3 regions of the Kitasatospora sp. GP30 genome follow, and region 2 is predicted to be linked to each of the others. Evidence: riboswitches for the same ligand, from Rfam matches in the RefSeq annotation. Region 2 holds a riboswitch; each other region holds the start of a gene.
What was found. A riboswitch is a leader RNA that binds a small molecule or an ion and turns the genes downstream of it on or off. The one in region 2 is predicted to bind thiamine pyrophosphate.
Positions count from the first base shown of each region.

Region 1: it holds a riboswitch for thiamine pyrophosphate, as region 2 does, so the genes downstream of both, thiO (glycine oxidase ThiO) here and P3T35_RS00495 (cytosine permease) in region 2, are expected to answer to the same signal.
Region 3: it holds a riboswitch for thiamine pyrophosphate, as region 2 does, so the genes downstream of both, thiC (phosphomethylpyrimidine synthase ThiC) here and P3T35_RS00495 (cytosine permease) in region 2, are expected to answer to the same signal.

Region 1 covers NZ_JARZAH010000002.1:492,957-499,204, forward strand. The annotation lists gene P3T35_RS05565 (thiazole synthase) at 64-882, opposite strand; gene thiS (sulfur carrier protein ThiS) at 887-1,096, opposite strand; gene thiO (glycine oxidase ThiO) at 1,093-2,247, opposite strand; TPP riboswitch at 2,240-2,352, opposite strand; gene P3T35_RS05580 (FAD-dependent oxidoreductase) at 2,465-3,613, shown strand; gene P3T35_RS05585 (Rv2175c family DNA-binding protein) at 3,683-4,030, shown strand; gene thiE (thiamine phosphate synthase) at 4,027-4,677, shown strand; gene P3T35_RS05595 (polyprenyl synthetase family protein) at 4,750-5,856, opposite strand; gene metF (methylenetetrahydrofolate reductase [NAD(P)H]) at 5,979-6,248, shown strand, end outside.
Region 2 covers NZ_JARZAH010000001.1:100,130-106,377, forward strand. The annotation lists gene P3T35_RS00475 (bifunctional DNA primase/polymerase) at 1-323, shown strand, start outside; gene P3T35_RS00480 (DUF5926 family protein) at 591-1,565, opposite strand; gene P3T35_RS00485 (ATP-binding protein) at 1,692-2,237, opposite strand; gene P3T35_RS00490 (glycerophosphodiester phosphodiesterase) at 2,464-3,306, opposite strand; gene P3T35_RS00495 (cytosine permease) at 3,368-4,738, opposite strand; TPP riboswitch at 4,730-4,878, opposite strand; gene P3T35_RS00500 (trypsin-like peptidase domain-containing protein) at 5,118-6,248, shown strand, end outside.
Region 3 covers NZ_JARZAH010000010.1:149,704-155,951, forward strand. The annotation lists gene P3T35_RS17820 (GNAT family N-acetyltransferase) at 352-1,005, shown strand; gene thiC (phosphomethylpyrimidine synthase ThiC) at 1,126-2,949, opposite strand; TPP riboswitch at 2,945-3,079, opposite strand; gene P3T35_RS17830 (hypothetical protein) at 3,249-3,455, shown strand; gene P3T35_RS17835 (flotillin family protein) at 3,659-5,128, shown strand; gene P3T35_RS17840 (hypothetical protein) at 5,246-6,241, opposite strand; gene P3T35_RS17845 (VC0807 family protein) at 6,247-6,248, opposite strand, start outside.

The sequences.
Region 1 (6,248 bases), on a different contig from region 2:
ACGGTTGGGTGACCCTGACGTCATCGTTCGGTACGGCCGCGCCCCGGCCGCCCCGACCCGTCGTCAGAACGCCGGCCGCTCCCGGTGGTCCAGGTCGGCGCGCCCGGCCATCGCCGAGGAGGCCTCCGCGTGGAACCTGCGCGGGATCCGCCCGGCCCGGTGGGCGAGCCGCCCGGCCTCGACGGCCCGGCGCATTCCCTCCGCCATCAGCACCGGCTGCTGCGCCCGGGTGACCGCGGACGCCAGCATCACCGCCGAGCAGCCCAGCTCCATGGCCAGCGCCACGTCGGAGGCGGTGCCCGCACCGGCGTCCAGGATCACCGGCACCCCGGCGCCCTCCACGATCAGCTGGAAGTTGTGCGGATTGCGGATGCCGAGGCCGGAGCCGATCGGCGAGCCCAGCGGCATGATCGCCGCACAGCCCACGTCCTCCAGCTTGCGGGCCAGCACCGGGTCGTCATTGGTGTACGGCAGCACCGTGAAGCCGTCGTCCACCAGGGTCTCGGCGGCGTCCAGCAGCTCGATCGGGTCGGGCAGCAGGGTCCGCTCGTCGGCGATCACCTCCAGCTTCACCCAGTCGGTGCCGAGCGCCTCGCGGGCCAGCCGGGCGGTCAGCACGGCCTCCCCGGCGGTGAAGCAGCCGGCCGTGTTGGGCAGCACCCGGATGCCGTTGCGGACCAGGACGTCCAGCACCGAGCCCTGGGTGTCGGCGTTCACCCGGCGCATCGCCACCGTGGTCAGCTCGGTGCCGGAGACGATCAGCGCCTGCTCCAGCACCTCCAGACTGGGCGCGCCGCCGGTGCCCATGATCAGCCGGGAGCTGAAGGTGGTGTCACCGATGATCAGACCGTCTTCCAGCGTGACAAGCGCAGTGTCGGCCATGTCGTCAGCCTCCCTGCACGGCGGTGAGGATCTCCACCCGGTCCCCGGCGGCCAGCCGGGTACCGGGCCAGGCGCCGCGCGGCACCACCGTCTCGTTGACGGCGGCGGCCACCCCGGTGGGGGCCGTGCTCAGCTCGGCGACCAGCTCGGCGAGGGTCGCGAGGTCGGAGACCTCGCGCGGCTCGCCGTTGACGGTCAGGGGGATCTGGTTCATCGGGGGCTCCTGGCGAAGCGACTGGGCGAGAAGGGGGCGGCGAGGGCGGGGACGGTGCCGGTGGCCAGGTACTCGGCGATCAGGTCGGCGGTCACCGGGGCGAGCAGCACGCCGTTGCGGTAGTGGCCGGTGGCGGCCACCAGGCCGGGCAGCGCGGTGGGGCCGAGCAGCGGGGCGTTGTCCGGGGAGCCGGGTCGCAGACCGGCGGAGCTCTCCACCAGCGGCAGCTCGGTGATCCCGGGGACCAGCTCGTGGGCGTCGCGCAGCAGCTCGTAGACACCGCCGGCGGTCACCGTGGTGTCGTAGCCCTGCTCCTCGACGGTGGCGCCGATCACCAGCTCGCCGTCGGCCCGCGGCACCAGGTACAGGTGGCCGCCGCGGACCACGGCGCGCACGTTGCGGGACAGGAACGGGCCGTAGGCGGGCGGGATCCGCAGCCGCAGGATCTGGCCCTTGACCGGGCGGATCGCGGGCAGCACGCCGTCGGGCAGGCCGGGCAGCTGGTGGCTGCGCGCGCCGGCCGCCAGCACCAGCTGTTCGCCGGTCACCCGCTCGCCGGTGCTCAACCGGACGCCGTGCGCCCGGTCGCCCTCGACCAGCAGTTCCACCGCTTCAGCCCGGTGCAGGGTGACGCCGGCCAGCTCGCAGGCGCGCAGCAGCGCGGTCGACAGGCGCCGCCCGTCCACCTGGTGGTCGTCGGCCACGTGCAGGCCGCCGCGCACGCCGGGGGCCAGCATCGGTTCGAGCTTGCGGGCCTCCCGGCCGGTCAGCCAGCGCGAGTCCAGGCCGAGCCGCTGGTGGAAGGCGTGCAGCTCGCTCAGCTCGGCCTTGTCGTCGGCGTCCAGCGCGACCGCCAGGGTGCCGGTGGCGCGGTAGCCGGTGTCCAGGCCGGTGGCCGCGGTGAGCTCCTTGCAGAAGTCCGCGTAGCGGGTGTTGGAGGCGATCCCGAGGTGCAGCAGCGGCTCCTCGCCGTACTGCAGCTCGGTGACCGGGGCCAGCATGCCGGCCGCCACCCGGGCCGCGCCGCCGCCGGGGGCGGGATCGACCACGGTGACCGACAGGCCGCGCTGGGCCGCGCGCCAGGCCAGGCCGAGACCGATGATGCCGCCGCCGATCACCACGACGTCGTCATGGGATTTCGAGCACGCCAAGACCATGTCTCCCTTCGCCGGAATGACCCGGATCAGGTTCGGACGGTCGCAGGCCGCCGCAGCCCGCCTCTCAGCCCGGTGCGCCGGGCTCCCGTGAGGATGACCCCACCATAACGCCGGGTGAGCGCCGGGCTGAAGGCCGACCGTGGGCCGGGCGCCGCCCGCTCGCTACAGTGGCCCGGTGACGGATGAGCGGGTGGTGATCGTCGGCGCCGGAATGGCGGGGGCGCAGTGCGCGATCGCGCTGCGGGAGGGCGGCTGGCGCGGGCCGGTCAGCCTGGTCGGCGCGGAACCGCACCGGCCCTACGACCGCCCGCCGCTCTCCAAGGACGTGCTGCTCGGCCAGGCCGACACCACCGCCTTCGACCTGGACTGGGACCAGCTCGGCGTGGAGCTGCTGCCCGGCCGCACCGCCACCGGACTGGCCGACGGAGCCCTGCACACCGACGCCGGACCGGTCGGCTACGACCACCTGGTGATCGCCACCGGCGCCCGGGCCGCGTCGCTGCCCGGCGCGGCCGACGCCCACCTGCTGCGCACCATCGACGATTCGCTGGCACTGCGTGCGGTGCTGCGGCCCGGAACCAGGCTGGTGCTGATCGGCGCCGGCTGGATCGGCGCCGAGACCGCCACCGCGGCCCGCAAGCTCGGCTGCGAGGTGACCGTGCTGGAGGCCGCCACCACGCCGCTGCCCGGTGCGCTGCCCGCCGCACTGACCGAGCCGATGCTCGACTGGTACCGGGAGGCCGGCGTTCAGCTGCGGCTCGGCGCGGCGGTGGCCGCCGTCGAACCGGGCGCGGTGCGGCTCGCCGACGGCACCGAGCTCGCCGCCGACCAGGTGGTGGTGGGCATCGGCGCCCGCCCCGACACCGCCTGGCTGGCCGGCAGCGGAATCGCGCTGGACGCGGCCGGCGCGGTGCTCGCCGACGACCGGCTGCGCACCTCGCTGCCCGGCGTCTGGGCGGCCGGCGACTGCGCGAGCTACCCGTCGGCGCGGTTCGGCGAGCGGATCACCGTGCAGCACTGGGACCACGCGCTGCACTCCGGACGGGCCGTGGCCGCGGGCCTGCTCGGCGGCGACGCGCCCTACGACCCGGTGCCGTACTTCTGGTCCGAGCAGTTCGGGCGGATGGTGCAGTACGCCGGCCGGCACGCGGCGGGCGACCGGCTGCTCTGGCGCGGCTCGCCCGCCGAGGCGTCCTGGAGCGCGCTCTGGCTGCGCGACGGGGTGCCGACCGCGCTGCTGGCGGTGGACCGGCCGCGCGACCTGGCGCAGGGGCGGCGGCTGATCGAGCGGGCGGTGGCGGTCGACCCCGCACTGGCGGGCGACCCCGAGGTGCCGCTGAAGGCGGCGATCGCCGCCTGACGTGTGGGGTTGGTGCGAGCGCGGCCGGATAGATGGCAGGCTGGTGCCGTGAGTAGTGAGACGGAATCCATGATTGAGCGGCTCGTTCCCGAGTGGCTGTACCTGCCCGACATCTCCGAGCGCTGGGGTGTGGCGGTCACCGAGGTCCGCCAGATGGTCAAGGACCACAAGCTGATCGCGGTCCGCCGCGGCCCCAACAACGCGCTGCAGGTGCCGGCCGCGTTCATCGAGGACGACGGCCTGGTCAAGCACCTGGCCGGCACCCTGACGGTGCTGCGCGACGGGCGCTTCAACGACGAGGAGATCCTCGAGTGGCTCTTCACCGAGGACCCGTCGCTGCCCGGCAGCCCGATCCAGGCGCTGCGCGAGAACCGCGGGACCGAGGTGAAGCGCCGCGCCCAGGCGCTCTCACTGTGACCCCGGACCTGCGTGCCCGACTGGCCGACGCGCGGCTCTACCTGTGCACCGACGCCCGGCGCGAGCAGGGCGACCTGGCCGAGTTCCTGGACGCGGCGCTGGCCGGCGGCGTGGACATCGTTCAGTTGCGGGACAAGGGTCTGGAGGCCCGCCAGGAGCTGGCCGCCCTGGAGGTGTTCGCGGACGCCGCGGCCCGGCACGGCAAGCTGCTCGCCGTCAACGACCGGGCGGATGTGGCGCACGCCGCTCGCCCCCAGGCGCTGCACCTGGGGCAGGACGACCTGCCGGTGCCGGCCGCCCGGGCGATCGTCGGCGACGAGATGCTGATCGGCCGGTCCTGCCACGCCGAGTCGGAGGTGGCCGCCGCGATCGCCGAGCCGGGTGTGGACTACTTCTGCACCGGCCCGACCTGGCCGACCCCGACCAAGCCGGGCCGCCCGGCCCCCGGGCTGGGCCTGGTGGAGTACGCGGCCCGGCAGCGGAGTGACCGGCCGTGGTTCGCGATCGGCGGGATCGACCTGGGCAACCTGGACCAGGTGCTGGCCGCCGGCGCTCGGCGGGTGGTGGTGGTCCGCGCGATCACGGCCGCCGAGGACCCGGGAGCCGCGGCCGCCGAGCTGGCCCGGCGACTGCGCGCGGCAGGCTGAACGTTTCTGTGAACTGGCGGGCCGTTCACGATAGTTGACGGCCCGCCAGGTCACTCTCCGGGAGGCGGCTGGTCAGTACCGCCGCACGGTGGCGGCCTCGGCCAGCGCCCGCAGCGCCTGCCGGGCCGTCTCGTCCGCCAGCGGAGCCGCCTCCAGCGCGCCCAGCGACTCGGCCATCAGCTGCTCGATCCGCTGCTCCACCTGCTCGGCGGCGCCGCTGCGCGCCACCAGGGCGCTCAGCTCGGCGATCTCCTCGCCGGTCAGCCCGGGGGCGCCCAGCCGGCTGTCCAGCTCCTTGGCGTCCACCTGGTCCAGGCCGCGCAGCGCCAGCGCCACCAGCAGGGTGCGCTTGCCCTCGCGCAGATCGTCGCCGGCGGGCTTGCCGGTGACCGCCGGGTCGCCGAAGACACCGAGCAGGTCGTCCCGCAGCTGGAACGCCTCGCCCAGTGGCAGCCCGAACGCCCCGTAGGCGGCGACCAGTTCGTCGGACGCACCGGCCAGCCGGGCGCCCACCTGCAGCGGCCGCTCGATGGTGTACTTCGCCGACTTGTAGTGCAGCACGGTCTGCGCCCGGGTGAGCGCCAGCTCGTCCATGGAGTCGCCGGCCACCGGCTCCAGCACGTCCAGGTACTGGCCGGCCATCACCTCGGTGCGCATCAGGTCGAAGACCGGCTTGGCGGCCAGCACCGCCGCCGGCTCCAGGCCGCAGCGCACGAACAGCTCGTCGCACCAGATCAGCAGCAGGTCGCCGAGCAGCACCGCGGCGCCGGCCCCGTACTGCTCGCGGTCGCCGCGCCAGCCGCTGGCGCGGTGCCGGGCCTCGAACCGGCGGTGCATCGACGGCAGGCCGCGGCGGGTGTCGCTGCGGTCCATCAGGTCGTCGTGCACCAGGGCGCTGGCCTGCAGCAGCTCCAGCGCCGCGGCGGCCCCGGCGATCCCCTCGCTGTCCGCCGCGCCGCCCGCACCCCGCCAGCCCCAGTAGCAGAAGGCCGGCCGCAGCCGCTTGCCGCCGTCCAGCAGGAAGTCGCGCAGTGCCTCGGCGACCGGCAGCAGGTCCGGGGATATCGAGCTCAGCAGTGCGTGCTGCTCGGCCATGAAGCGGGCGAGCGCGGAGTTCACCCGGTCGCGGACCGCCTCCAGGTCGAGCGGCAGCACGGGGGCGGGGCTGGGCGAGGTCAAGAGGCGCTCCGGGGGTGAATGGGGATCCTGAAAAGACTAGCCGAACCCGGGTTCGGACTATTCGGTCTCAGCTGCTGGACCGGGTTTGTTTGCCGTCCACCTGTGACGGCTAACCTGCGGACATGGCACTCGGCGTCTCCTCGACCAGAACCGATCACGCGGCGACCGTCCGCGACCTCCTGGCGGCCGGCCGGCGTTCCTTCTCGTTCGAGTTCATGCCCCCGCGCAGCGAGGCCGCCGAGCAGAAGCTGTGGTCCGCGATCCGCCGGCTGGAGCCGCTGAACCCCAACTTCGTCTGCGTGACCTACGGTGCGGGCGGCTCGACCCGCGGCCGCACCGTCAACATGGTCGGCCGGATCGCCGGCGAGACCACCCTGACGCCGGTGGCCCAC
Region 2 (6,248 bases):
TGGCCGGGCCGACCAGGTGCGCGCTGCTGGTCGCGCCGTACGGCTACCCGGAGTTGGGCGAGCTGCTGGCCGCCCAGGAGGCGACCCTGCGCGCCGGTGGTGCGCCCGGGCAGGTGCCGAGCTGCGTGCGCTACCACGGGCCCGGCGGGTTCCTGGTGCTGCCGCCGTCGCGGGTCGGGCTCGGCCAGGCGGCGGTGCGCTGGGTGCGGCGGCCGGTGCCGCTGCCCGGCGGCGGGGTGCGACTGCCGCCGGTGGCGCAGCTGTTGGAGGGGCTGGTGGCGGCGGGCTCGGCGGTGCCGGACGGCAGCCGGCTGGCCTACTGAGGGCGGGGCCGGGTCCGACTGCGGCTGAACTTCGGGGACTGGCCCCTCAACTCGGGCCCGATCGCTCAACTTTGGGCCAGAAAAGGAAAATCCGGCCGCTGGCGACGGGGGATGCACCAGCGACCGGACTTTTCAACAGTAACAAGGATTGGCGCCATAGCCAAAGCCCCTGGCAGGGTTGGTCCTGAGATTTCCCTGCCCAGGCGGGTGGATGTGACCAGTTTCACGTCGATTCGGCCGGAAACGATCACATGGCGCCAGCACCGGTCAGTTGAGCGTGACCTGACGGCTCACCAGGTTCGCCCGAGCCCGGCGCTCCTCGCCGGTGAGCGGCGCCTCCTGGGCCAGCGCGCCTGCCAGGCGCTCGGCGAAGGTTGCGGCCGGCTTCTCGCAGTCGGCGGCCGACATCTCCACCGGCAGGTCCCAGACCGGCACGGTCAGGCCGTGCGCGCGGAACGAGCCGACCAGCTTGGTGCCCTCGCCCAGCGAGGCGTCGCCGGTCGCGGCGAGCCGGGCCAGCGCGTCCAGCAGCTGCTCCTCCGGCACCGTCATCACCCAGCGCAGGTGGTTCTTGTCCGGGGTGCCGCACCAGTAGGCGCTGTCCACGCCGGCCAGCTTCTCGGTCGGGATCGCCGAGGCGTTGGCCCGCTCCAGCGACGCGGCCACCTCGCCGCCGGCCGACTCGGCGTCCTCCAGCCAGAACTCGAAGCCGGTGTGCACGGCCGGCGTGAACGGCACGTCCAGGTCCAGCAGTTCCTGCAGGCGCGGACCGTCGGCCGGTGCCCGGCGGGTCGGCACCGGGGTGCCGGGCTCGATGGTGAGCGCCTGGACGAGCGCATCGGCCAGGTCCCGGCTCAGGTCTCCGGAGGACGACTGGGTCTGCAGGCCGAGCAGGATCGAGCCGTCCGGACGGCGCAGCGCCGGCCAGGCCAGCGGCAGCACGGTGGCCAGCGTGACCGACGGCACCTCGCCGGACGCACCGGCGGCCGCGGCGGCGGTCAGGGTCAGCGGAGCGGTGGCGGCCGGCACCAGCTCGCGCAGCGCCACCCAGTCCGCCTCGCCGGGCAGCCCCTCGAACGGGCGCTGCACCAGCTCCTGCTCGGCGTGCGCGGCCTGCCGGCCGTGGCAGGCCTTGTAGCGGCGGCCGGAGCCGCACGGGCAGGCCTCGCGGGCGCCGACCACGGGGACGGTGCCGGTCGCGGCGGTGGACTGGGCGGACTTGTTGGCGGCCTTCTTGGCCATGGCGCGGCTCTCCCGGAAGTGGGGTCAGTGTCTCCGGGGCAGCCTACTGAGAATCCGCGGCCGGCTACCGGCGCCCGCGGCGGCCCCCGGCCGCGCCTGCCAGGGCTACAGTCGCACCCGCCACGGCTACGGCTGCACCCGCTGCGGCTCCGGTACCCGGTCGTGCGCGGGCAGCGCGGCCCACACCGTCACCTCGCCCGGCGCGTCGCGCACCCCCCAGTCGGTGGCCAGCTGGCCGACGATGCTCAGCCCGCGGCCGCCCCTGGCGGTCAGCGAGGGCCGGGCCGGCAGCGGCCTGGTGGTCGCGCCGCCGTCGGTGACCTCCAGTGTCAGGGTGCCGTCGCCGTGCATCTGCCAGCGCACCAGGATGCCGCCGAGATCTTCGGTCGCGGAATCCCTGACTTCTTGGTGCCACGTCATATTGCTGCCATTGCCCGGAAATTCCTCGGCGAAGTCCCGTTCCGTAAGGTCCAGCAATGGACCGAGTGGCCGGGCATAGCGACAGGAATTGCTGAGCAGTTCGGAAAGGATCAGGACCGCGTCATCGATGACGGTGTCGGGCACCTCCTGGTCGCCTAGATCACGGCGCAACCTGCGCCGGGCTGCCCCGACGCTGGCCGGGCCGTGCGGCACCGCCATGGTCGATGAAGTCGGCACTTCACGCGCCACCATCAACGCCACCCCCGGACCTCCTTCAGCGTTTGCCGAGGGATGGATGCCCCGGTGGAATGCGACGGAAACGGCTCCGGGTGCACGGGGTGCGTCAATTGTGAAGTCGTCGCGACACTCATCGACTTTCGCGACCCAGCGTACGCAAAAGGTGATTATCCGCTTACGCTGCGTCAATCGCAGGAGTGGGATTCCGCCGCCGCGGGTATTCCCCGCGCCGGGCGTACGCTCAGCGCCCGAGTTGGTCCAGCACCGCGCGGGGCCGATTGGTGATGATCGCCGAAACGCCGAGTTCCAGGCAGAGCTCGACATCGGCCGGCTCGTCCACCGTCCACACGTGCACCCGGTGCCCGGCCGCCCGCAGCGCGCGGACCAGCTCCGGGCGACGGCGCACCAGCTCGATGCCCGGCCCGGCCACCACCGCGCCCTGCGGCAGCCCGGCGCCCGGCCAGAGCCGCAGCAGCTCCGGGTGCTCGAACAGGAAGACCCGGGGGAACTCCGGCGCGGCCCTGCGCACCCGGCCCAGCGCCAGCCCGGAGAAGCTCATGATCCGGGCGTGCGGCCGCCCCGAGGCGCCCTCGCCGTCGGCCTCGTACGGCCCGACCGCGCCGGCGATCCCGAACCGGCGCAGCATCGCCACCAACTCGGTCTCCACCCGGCCCCGGAACCGCACCGGATGCTTGGTCTCGATCGCCAGGTCGACCCGGCGGCCGGCGTCCGCGACCAGCTCCAGCAGGCTCTCCAGGGTCAGCACCGGCTGCGGCTCGGGCTGCTCGGGGTGCTTCCAGGAGCCGAAGTCGTAGGCCCGCAGCTGCTCCAGGGTGAGCGCCGAGACCACCCGGCGGCCGCCGTCGGAGACCCGCTCGATGGTCCGGTCGTGCACGCAGACCAGCTGCCCGTCCGCGGTCACCCGCACGTCGCACTCCACCGCGTCGGCGCCCTCGGCCAGAGCGCGCCGGTAGGCGGCGAGGGTGTGCTCGGGCAGCGCGGCGGAGGAGCCGCGGTGCGCCACCACCTGCACCGTCTGCGCGGTGCGGGCGGCGTCGGGGGCCGTCAGATCGGGGGTCGTCACGGGCTCCAGCCTAGAGCCGCGAGATGACGCGAACGCGACGGGCACCCCAACAACCGGACCGTCAGGCCTTGGGAACGGCCCTGGTCAGCGCCCAGGTGGCGAGCCCGGCGACCAGGAACGAGTAGAGCGAGGCCGAGGTCCAGTCGCCCGGGGTGTAGTGCAGCAGCGACTGCGCCCTGGTCCAGAACGCGGTCCAGCCGGTGGTGATCGGGGTGGGCGACAGGTACTGGTAGGTCGCGAAGCCCAGCACCCACGGGAGCAGCAGCAGCGGCCGGGACGGCGCGTCCTGGGTGAGCGCCCAGCCCTGCCGGCGGCCGCGGCCGAGGAAGTAGTCCACCGCCAGCACCGCGAGCAGTGGCACGAAGACCGAGCCGATCAGGTAGAGGAAGTTGGAGTACCAGGTGGCGAGCTGGTTGATCTGGGTGGCGACCGCGGTGACCAGCACGCCGATCCCGGCGGTCAGCCAGCGCCGGTCCACCCGGGGGAGGAGGTTGTGCAGCGACATCGCGGTCGAGTAGACGTTGGCGAACGACTGGTCGGCCTCGCGCAGCACCAGCACCAGCAGGAACGCCCAGCCGGCCGTCACCCCGGTGAACGAGGTCAGCAGGTTGTCCACGTTGCCCTTCGCCTGCAGCAGCGCGATCAGGCCCAGCAGGTAGCACCAGACCTGGGCGATGGTGTAGCCGGAGAAGGTGCCCCAGAACGAGGCGCGCGCGGTGCGGGAGTGCCGGGTGTAGTCGGCGGCCATCGGCACGAAGGAGACCGAGATGGCGATGATCGCGTCGGTGGCCTGGGGGAAGCCGTGCCAGTTGCCGGCGCCCGGGTTGGGGATGTGGTGCCGGCCGAGCTGGACGGTGAAGTAGACCATCGCCACGGCCACGGCGACCGCCACGTACTTGCGCAGCGCCGTGATCGAGCCCAGCGGCCAGATCGTCAGCACCGTGGTCAGCGTCCCCGCCACCAGCACGAAGAGCCAGTGCCAGCCCTGGGTGCCGACCACCGTCTGGGCGCCGCTGGAGATCACCAGCAGCTCGTAGATCCCCCAGCCGACGCACTGCAGCACATTGAGCACGGTCGGCAGGTAGGAGAGCCGGGTGCCGAACAGGCCGCGCAGCACCGCCATCGCCGGAGCGCCGGTGCGGGCGCCGATCAGCGCGGCCACCGCCAGCATCGCGGTGCCGATCACGGTGCCGAGCACGATCGCGGTGGTCGCCGCGGTGATCGACAGCTCCTGGCCCTGGGCGCCGAGCACGGTGCTCGCGGTGGTGAAGCCGATCAGGCTGATCCCGAGGTTGGCCCAGAGCGCGAACTGGTCCCGGAAGCCCAGGGTGCGCGGCGGCGCGGTGTCCAGCACCAGCGGCGCCTCGGCGCGGACGGGCGGTGCGTCCTGCAGCACCGCGGTGGAGGCAGGGGAGGGCGAAGCAGCCGTCATGGCGAAACTCCCTACGCCGGCATTACCCGGACAGGTTCCGGCGGTCTGCGCTCCCTCGCCCGCGCCGGCGAAATCGCCATGGCGTACGGTCGACCAGCGCACTCTCAGCCTGGTGGGTCCAAGCTCCCGCGTGTCAGATTTGGCCCGGAAAGGGTAGCCCGACACGCGGAATACGCCAAGGATGGGGGAATGCGCCGTCCGGATCGGCGGGACACCACGTTCGGTCGAGGCCGATCGAGTGGTCCCGAGGGGTGGGCGATCGCGGGCCGTCGGGTGCGCCTAAGGATTCTTACCAGTTCTTCAGGCAGGCCCTTACGGCAACCAGATCGGGCATGGGAAAAACTATGGGCCAAGGTCCTGTCAGCGATGGAGGTCGTCCGTGAGCACCGAGCACGAGAGTGGTTCCACCGGGCCGCAGGGGGAGCAACTCTCCAGCGGTCACGGCGAGCCGGGGGGCACTCCGGCGGTCGGTGGTGCGGCGGCGCCGGGCACCGGCGAAGTGACGCCGACGGTGGCGTTCGGCAAGGTGCCGGCTCCCGAGGCGGAGCCGGCCGCGCCGGCTGACAAGACGATGGCGTTCGGCCGGGTGCCGGCCCCCGAGGCTCCCGCCGCTCCGGTTGGCGAGCCCACCGTCGCCGAGGGCCTGAGCGCGCCCGAGTACATCGACGCGCCGCCGCCCGCCGCGCCGGGTGCCGGCTCCGGATACGTGGACGCGCCGCCGCCGGTGCTGCCGCCCGCCCCGGCTCAGCCGGCGCCTGCCGTCGAGCCCCTGGCCGTGGAGCCCCTGGCCGTGGAGCCCACGGTCGTGGAGCCCCCGCTCAACCCGTACGCGACGCCCGCGGCCGCCGCCGACCCCCGGGTCGCCCCGCAGATCACCGCCGGTGTGCCGGCCGGGTCCCCGCAGGAGCCGCACCACCCGTTCGGCGCCGGCCACCCGGTCGGCGAGGGCTGGGGCGGCGCCCCCACCGCCCCGGGCGGCCCCGGCTACCCCGGTGGCCCCGGCTACCCCGGCGGCCCGGGCGGCGACTACCCGGGTGGTCCGGGCGGCGAGTACTCGGGTGGTCCGGGCGGCGAGTACCCCGGCGGCTGGGGCCAGCCGGCCCCGCGCAAGAAGGGCAAGGGCGGCCTGGTCGCCCTGATCGCCGCGATCGCCCTGGTGGCGGGCCTGGCCGGCGGTGTCGCGGGCGCCGCGATCAAGGGCGGTGACTCGTCGAGCAACGCGGGCAGCAGCCACAACAGCACCACGGTCTCGGTGAACGGCGGCAGCCAGGCGTCCAACCGGGCGCCCGACTCGGTGGCCGGGATCGCCAACAAGGCGCTGCCCAGCACCGTCACCATCAAGGCCGAGGGCAGCAGCGAGTCCGGCACCGGCACCGGCTGGGTCTTCGACACCGAGGGCCACATCCTGACCAACAACCACGTGGTCGCCCCGGCCCAGGGCGGCGGCAAGCTGACCGTCAAGTTCTCCGACGGCACCACCTACCCCGCCTCCGTGGTCGGCCAGGCCAAG
Region 3 (6,248 bases), on a different contig from region 2:
GACTGTCGCCAGAAGCGCGTCCACCAGCGGGCCTACTCCTCAGGAACGCCCAGCCCCGCTGCCTGGGAGAGTAGTTGCCGCGTGAGACCAACTCCCGCCCCGAACCTCGATCTCGCGCATAGCGATGCCGCCTCCCCGGCTGCCCCCGCGCAGCGATTCAACCACCAACTACCCACAACAGGAGAGACTTTGAGAGCTTTCGCAAGGAGCAGGTCGCGCCAGGGGCAAACGGGGCAGCCGCGTCGACAACGGCCCGGCGGATCAAGCAGGATCGGCTGACCGAGAGCCGCCGGCCACATCACCCGTAAGTGATGCGGTAGCGTTGCACCTATTACATACTAGGGGGCGGCAGTGCACGACGTCACGGTTGGCGAGCTCGTACGGATGTGGGTTGACGGCTGGATCGTCTCGCGCGGCGCGTCCGATCCGATCGAGCAGCCATGGGGTTGGACGATCGACATGGGGCAGGCCACGCACGTGTCGCGGCATGTGCTGCCCGCTCCCGGCGAGGCAGAGGTGCGCAAGATCGTGGCCGATACGAGTGCGCCGGGGACGTGGCTGAAGCTGTTCGCGGCGGAGGGCGTCGTCCGGCCATGGCTCGGCCCCGGCTGGCAGTTCGACCAGGTCGCATTCCTGATGACCGTGCCGCTCGCCCCCGAGCGGCCCGAAGTTCCGGCCGGCTACACCCTGACCCGCTGGACCCGGGGCGGCGTCACCCGCGTGCTGGTCCGCACCTCCGAGGGGCACTTCGCCGCCCGCGGCCAGGTCGCCCCGACCGGCCGCAGCGCCGTCATCGACCAGATCGAGACCGCCCCGGAACACCGGCGTCGCGGGCTCGGTGGCCTGGTGATGCGAACGTTGCAGGACACTGCCCACGCAGCCGGCGCCACTACCGGCGTGCTCGTCGGCACCCCTGACGGGCAGGCGCTCTACTCCACGCTGGGCTGGACCACCCACTCACCCATGACCAGCGTGTGGTTCGAGCCGTCGGAGAGCTCCTCCTGACGCGCCGAGGCCCCGGCGGGGTGGATGGGTACACCGCCCTTGCACCGTCCTTGCACCGGCCGCACGGAACAGCGAAGCGCCGACCTGAAGGTGGAGATCCCCAGGTCGGCGCTTCAGCTGTCAGTCCGCCAGCGGCAGGTACACCCGGTTGCCCTGGGCCGCGAACTCGGCGGACTTCTCCGCCATGCCCGCCAGCGCCTCGGCGTCGAACTCGGAGCTCACGGCACTGGACCCGTCGCCGTGCTCGTCGCGGATCTTCTGCGAGATCTTCATCGAGCAGAACTTCGGCCCGCACATCGAGCAGAAGTGCGCCGTCTTCGCCGGCTCCGCGGGCAGCGTCTCGTCGTGGAAGGCGCGAGCCGTCTCCGGGTCGAGGGCCAGGTTGAACTGGTCCTCCCAGCGGAACTCGAAGCGGGCGTCGGAGAGGGCGTCGTCCCAGTCGCGCGCGCCGGGGTGGCCCTTGGCGAGGTCGGCGGCGTGGGCGGCGATCTTGTAGGTGATCACGCCGGTCTTGACGTCGTCCCGGTTGGGCAGGCCCAGGTGCTCCTTGGGCGTGACGTAGCAGAGCATCGCGGTGCCCCACCAGGCGATCATCGCGGCGCCGATGCCCGAGGTGATGTGGTCGTAGCCGGGCGCCACGTCGGTGGTGAGCGGGCCCAGGGTGTAGAAGGGGGCCTCGTCGCAGATCTCCTTCTGGAGATCCATGTTCTCCTTGATCTTGTTCATCGCGACGTGGCCCGGGCCCTCGATCATCACCTGGACGTCCTTGGCCCGCGCGATCCGGCCGAGCTCGCCGAGGGTCTGCAGTTCGGCGAACTGGGCCTCGTCGTTGGCGTCGGCGGTCGAGCCGGGGCGCAGGCCGTCACCCAGCGAGAAGGTGACGTCGTAGGCGCGCAGGATGTCGCAGAGTTCCTCGAAGTTGGTATAGAGGAAGTTCTCCTGATGGTGCGCCAGGCACCAGGCGGCCATGATCGAGCCGCCGCGCGAGACGATGCCGGTCTTGCGGCGGGCGGTCAGCGGGACGTAGCGCAGCAGCACGCCGGCGTGCACCGTCATGTAGTCGACGCCCTGCTCGCACTGCTCGATGACGGTGTCCCGGTAGACCTCCCAGCTCAGCTCCTCGGCCCGGCCGTCCACCTTCTCCAGCGCCTGGTAGAGCGGCACGGTGCCGATCGGCACCGGGGAGTTGCGCAGGATCCACTCGCGGGTGGTGTGGATGTTGCGGCCGGTGGAGAGGTCCATGACGGTGTCGGCACCCCAGCGGGTGGCCCAGGTCATCTTCTCCACCTCCTCCTCGATGGAGGAAGTGACCGCCGAGTTGCCGATGTTGGCGTTGATCTTGACCAGGAAGTTGGTGCCGATGATGGCCGGCTCCACCTCCGGGTGGTTGACGTTCACCGGGATCACGGCGCGGCCGCGGGCCAGCTCGTCACGGACGAACTCCGGCTCCAGGCCCTCGCGCAGCGCCACGAACTCCATCTCGGGGGTGATGATCCCGCGCTTGGCGTAGCCGAGCTGGGTCACCGCCACCCCGTCGCGGGCGCGCAGCGGGCGGCGCGGGCGGCCGGGGAAGACCGCGTCCAGGTTGCGCAGGTCGCCACCGCGCGGCGAGGTGTGCTTGATCCCGTCGTCCTCGGGCCGCGCCTCGCGGCCGTCGTACTCCTCGACGTCGCCGCGCTGGCGGATCCAGGAGTCGCGCAGCGCGGGCAGGCCGCGGCGCACGTCGGGCTGGTGGTCGGGGTCGGTGTACGGCCCGGAGGTGTCGTACAGCGGCACGGTGGCGCCGTTGGTGAGGTGCACCTCGCGGTAGGGGACCCGCAGATCGGGGCGGGAGCCCTGGCGGTAGGCCTTGCGCCAGGCCGGGGTGGGGTACCCGGTGGCGGCGCTGCTGACTGCGGTCCGGTCCTCGGTGGTGGCCGGACGTGCGTCATCCAAACTGGTCATCAGACCTTCTACTCCCTACGCCGGCATTACCCGGTCAGGTTCCTGCGGTCGGCGCAGCGGTCGGCCCGTCCGTCGACGGATCGTTCAGCGCCCTCTCAGCCCGGTGCTCCGAGCTCCCGTTCGGCAGGCGGAAGTGCCTGCCTGAAGACCTCACCACGGTAACGGGCGCTCCGGCGGAGCGTCCAGAGGGGGTGCGGTCGGCGAGCCGGCGGCCCTGCCCTGGGCAGCCGTCGGTGCCCGGGGGCACACTGGGAGCTCGCCGACGGACGGCGAAGGTGCAGCGACGGGGGGACGCAACGGTGATCGGGTACAGCGGACGGGTCACGGGCAGGGTCGGCGAAGGGCTGGTCGGCGAGGTGATGGTGCACGTACCGGAGCGGGTCGGCACCGAGGCCTTCCTTGCCTACCTGGCGGTGCCGGGCGACCAACTGCCGGTCGGGACACCGGTGGTGGTGGTCGAGTACCAGCCGCCGCGGACCGTCTTCGTGGCCCCGACCACGGGCTGACGCGGCACCGGCCGGCGGGCGCGGTGCAGGGGCAGCGGGTCCGCACTTTGTCACCTCTGAGTGACAACATCGGCGACACGCCGCCCCGGTATTCCCAACCGAATGGATCAAGCGCAGAATCTCCACTCGCCACCGCGTTCCGCGCAATCCTGCACAACCGAGCGCAGCCACGGAGCGGTGTGCCCTGAAGGGGGAAGCAGCCGATGTTGATCGGCATCATCGCGGGGGCCGTCGTCGCCGCCGTCATTCTTCTGATCGTGCTCTTCAAGCTCTGCTGGCGAGTCGCCGAGCCGAACGAGGCACTGATCATCTCGGGCTCCAAGCACCGCACCGAGGGTGTGGGCGAGGGGCTCGGGTTCCGGATCGTCACGGGCCGCGGGACCCTGGTGACCCCGGGCATCCAGACCGTGCGCAAGCTGTCCCTGGACCTCAACGAGGCCGAGCTGGACGTCGAGTGCGTCACTTCGCAGGGCATCCCGGTACGGGTCAAGGGCGTGGTGATATTCAAGGTCGGCGACGACACGGTGTCGATCGCCAACGCCGCGCGGCGCTTCCTGGACCAGCAGAAGCAGATGGGCCAGCGGGTGCACAACGTGTTCGCCGGTCATCTGCGCTCCATCGTCGGCGGATTGACGGTCGAGCAGATGATCCGCGACCGCGAGCGGCTCACCGGTGAGACCCGGGCGGCCTCCGGCACCGAGATGGAGAAGCTCGGCCTGATCATCGACTCGCTGCAGATCCAGGAGATCCTGGACCCGACCGGCTACATCAAGAACCTGGCCGCGCCGCACGCCGCCGCCGTGCAGCGGGACGCCCGCATCGCGGCCGCCGAGGCCGACCGGCAGGCCACCGAGGCCGAGCAGGAGGCGTCCGCCCGCAAGGCCGAGGCCACCCGCAACTCCGGCATCCAGCAGGCCGGTTACCAGGCCGAGATGGACACCGCCGCGGCCCGCGCGCTGCAGGCCGGCCCGCTCGCCGAGGCCGCCTCCCGGCAGGAGGTCGTGGTCCAGGAGACCAAGGTCGCCGAGCTGGAGGGTCTGCGCAAGGAGCAGCAGCTGCAGGCCGAGGTCCGCAAGCCGGCCGACGCCCGCGCCTACGAGGTCCGGACCCACGCCGAGGCCGACCGCGACGCCCGGATCTCGTCCGCCCAGGCGCAGGCCAAGGAGACCGAGCTGAAGGCCGGCGCCGAGGCCAACCGGGTCAAGATCGCCGCGCAGGCCGAGGCCGAGGCGACCAAGGCCCGCGGTCTGGCCGCCGCCGAGGCCACCCGGGCGACCGGTCAGGCCGAGGCCGCCGCCTCCGAGGCCAAGGGTCTGGCCGCCGCCGAGGCGGCCCGCGCCCTCGGTCTGGCCGAGGCCGAGGCGATCAAGGCCCGGGCCGCCGCGCTGGCGGAGAACCAGGAGGCCGTGGTCGCCCAGCAACTCGCCGAGAACTGGCCGGAGATCGTCCGGGCCGGGGCCGACGCCTTCGGCAACGTGGAGCACATGGTGCTGCTCAACGGCGCCGAGGGCATGGGCGAGATGTTCGCCAAGGCGCTCACCATGGGCGGCACCGGTCTCGGGCTGGCCCGCCAGCTGCTCGGCACGATGAACCCGGGCACCGGCGAGGAGGCCAAGGAGGCCAAGCCGGCCAAGCCCGCGTCGCAGTCGATCCCGCTGCAGGACGCGCAGTGAGCTGAACGGCCGTCAGGCACACGGAGAACGCGGCCGCGACCGATCCCTCCCCCCGGAGGGACCGAGCGCGGCCGCGTTCGGCTTCTGACGGGCCGAAACCCGCCTGCGGCGGCTGAGTCAGCGCTGGTAGGCCTCAGCCAGTGCGGCGAAGACCGCCTTCGGCTGCCGGCCGCCCTCGGGCAGCATCGCCACCACCCCGTAACTGGCGAGGTCCAGGTCGTGGGCCGGGTCCTCGGGCCGGTGCGGGGCCTCGAAGTGCGCGAAGGTGAACCAGAACGCCGAGTCGACCCCCGCTTCCTCGAAGTCCGCGAGCAGCTCCCGCAGGTACCGCACCTGCTCCTGCTCGTCCCGGACCAGGGGCTCGGTGATGCGCGCCGGCTCGGTCTCGTGGTCCACGACCGCCCAGCCCATCCCGCCCCGGGCGCCCGCGCCCTGGTAGGCGCAGCACCCGAACTCGGTGACCGCCACCGGCTTGCCGTGCTCGAAGGCACCCGCCAGCAGCTGCCGGAAGTGGTCGGCGTTGCCCGCGTCCCGGTAGGCGTCCACCCCGACGAGGTCGAAGCCCGACCAGTCCGGCTTCTCCCAGACGCCCGAGGCGTAGCTGATCCGGCCGCCGAACTCGGCCCGCACCTTCGGCAGCAGTCCGGCGAAGAAGGCGTTCACCCGGTCCCCGGTGCCGACCAGCGGCGTCCGGTCGGGTGCGGCCAGCGCGGCCATCCGGCCGGCGAAGCTGTCGCCGGGGATGAACCCCTCGGCGAAGAGGCTGAGTTCGCAGCCCAGCACGAGCACCACCTCGGCGCCCGAGCGGCGGATCCGCTCGGCCCGCCGCGCGCAGTCCAGGAAGAACGGGACCAGCTGATCCAGCGTCATGTTGCAGGGGAAGGGCGCGAACCAGACCTCGAGGCCGTGTGCGGCGGCGGACTCGGCCGCGAGCTCGATCCGCTCCGGCAGGCCCCCGGAGATCCGCACCGCCGTGCAGTGCAGCTCCTCGGCGATCACCCGCAGCTCCTCGGCGACCTCGGCGGGGTCGAACCGGGGCCGGGAGAGGTCTCCCATCGGGGCGAACCCGGTGTCGTAGTTGATGCCACGCCCACGTATCGGCTTGCCGGTCATGATGCTC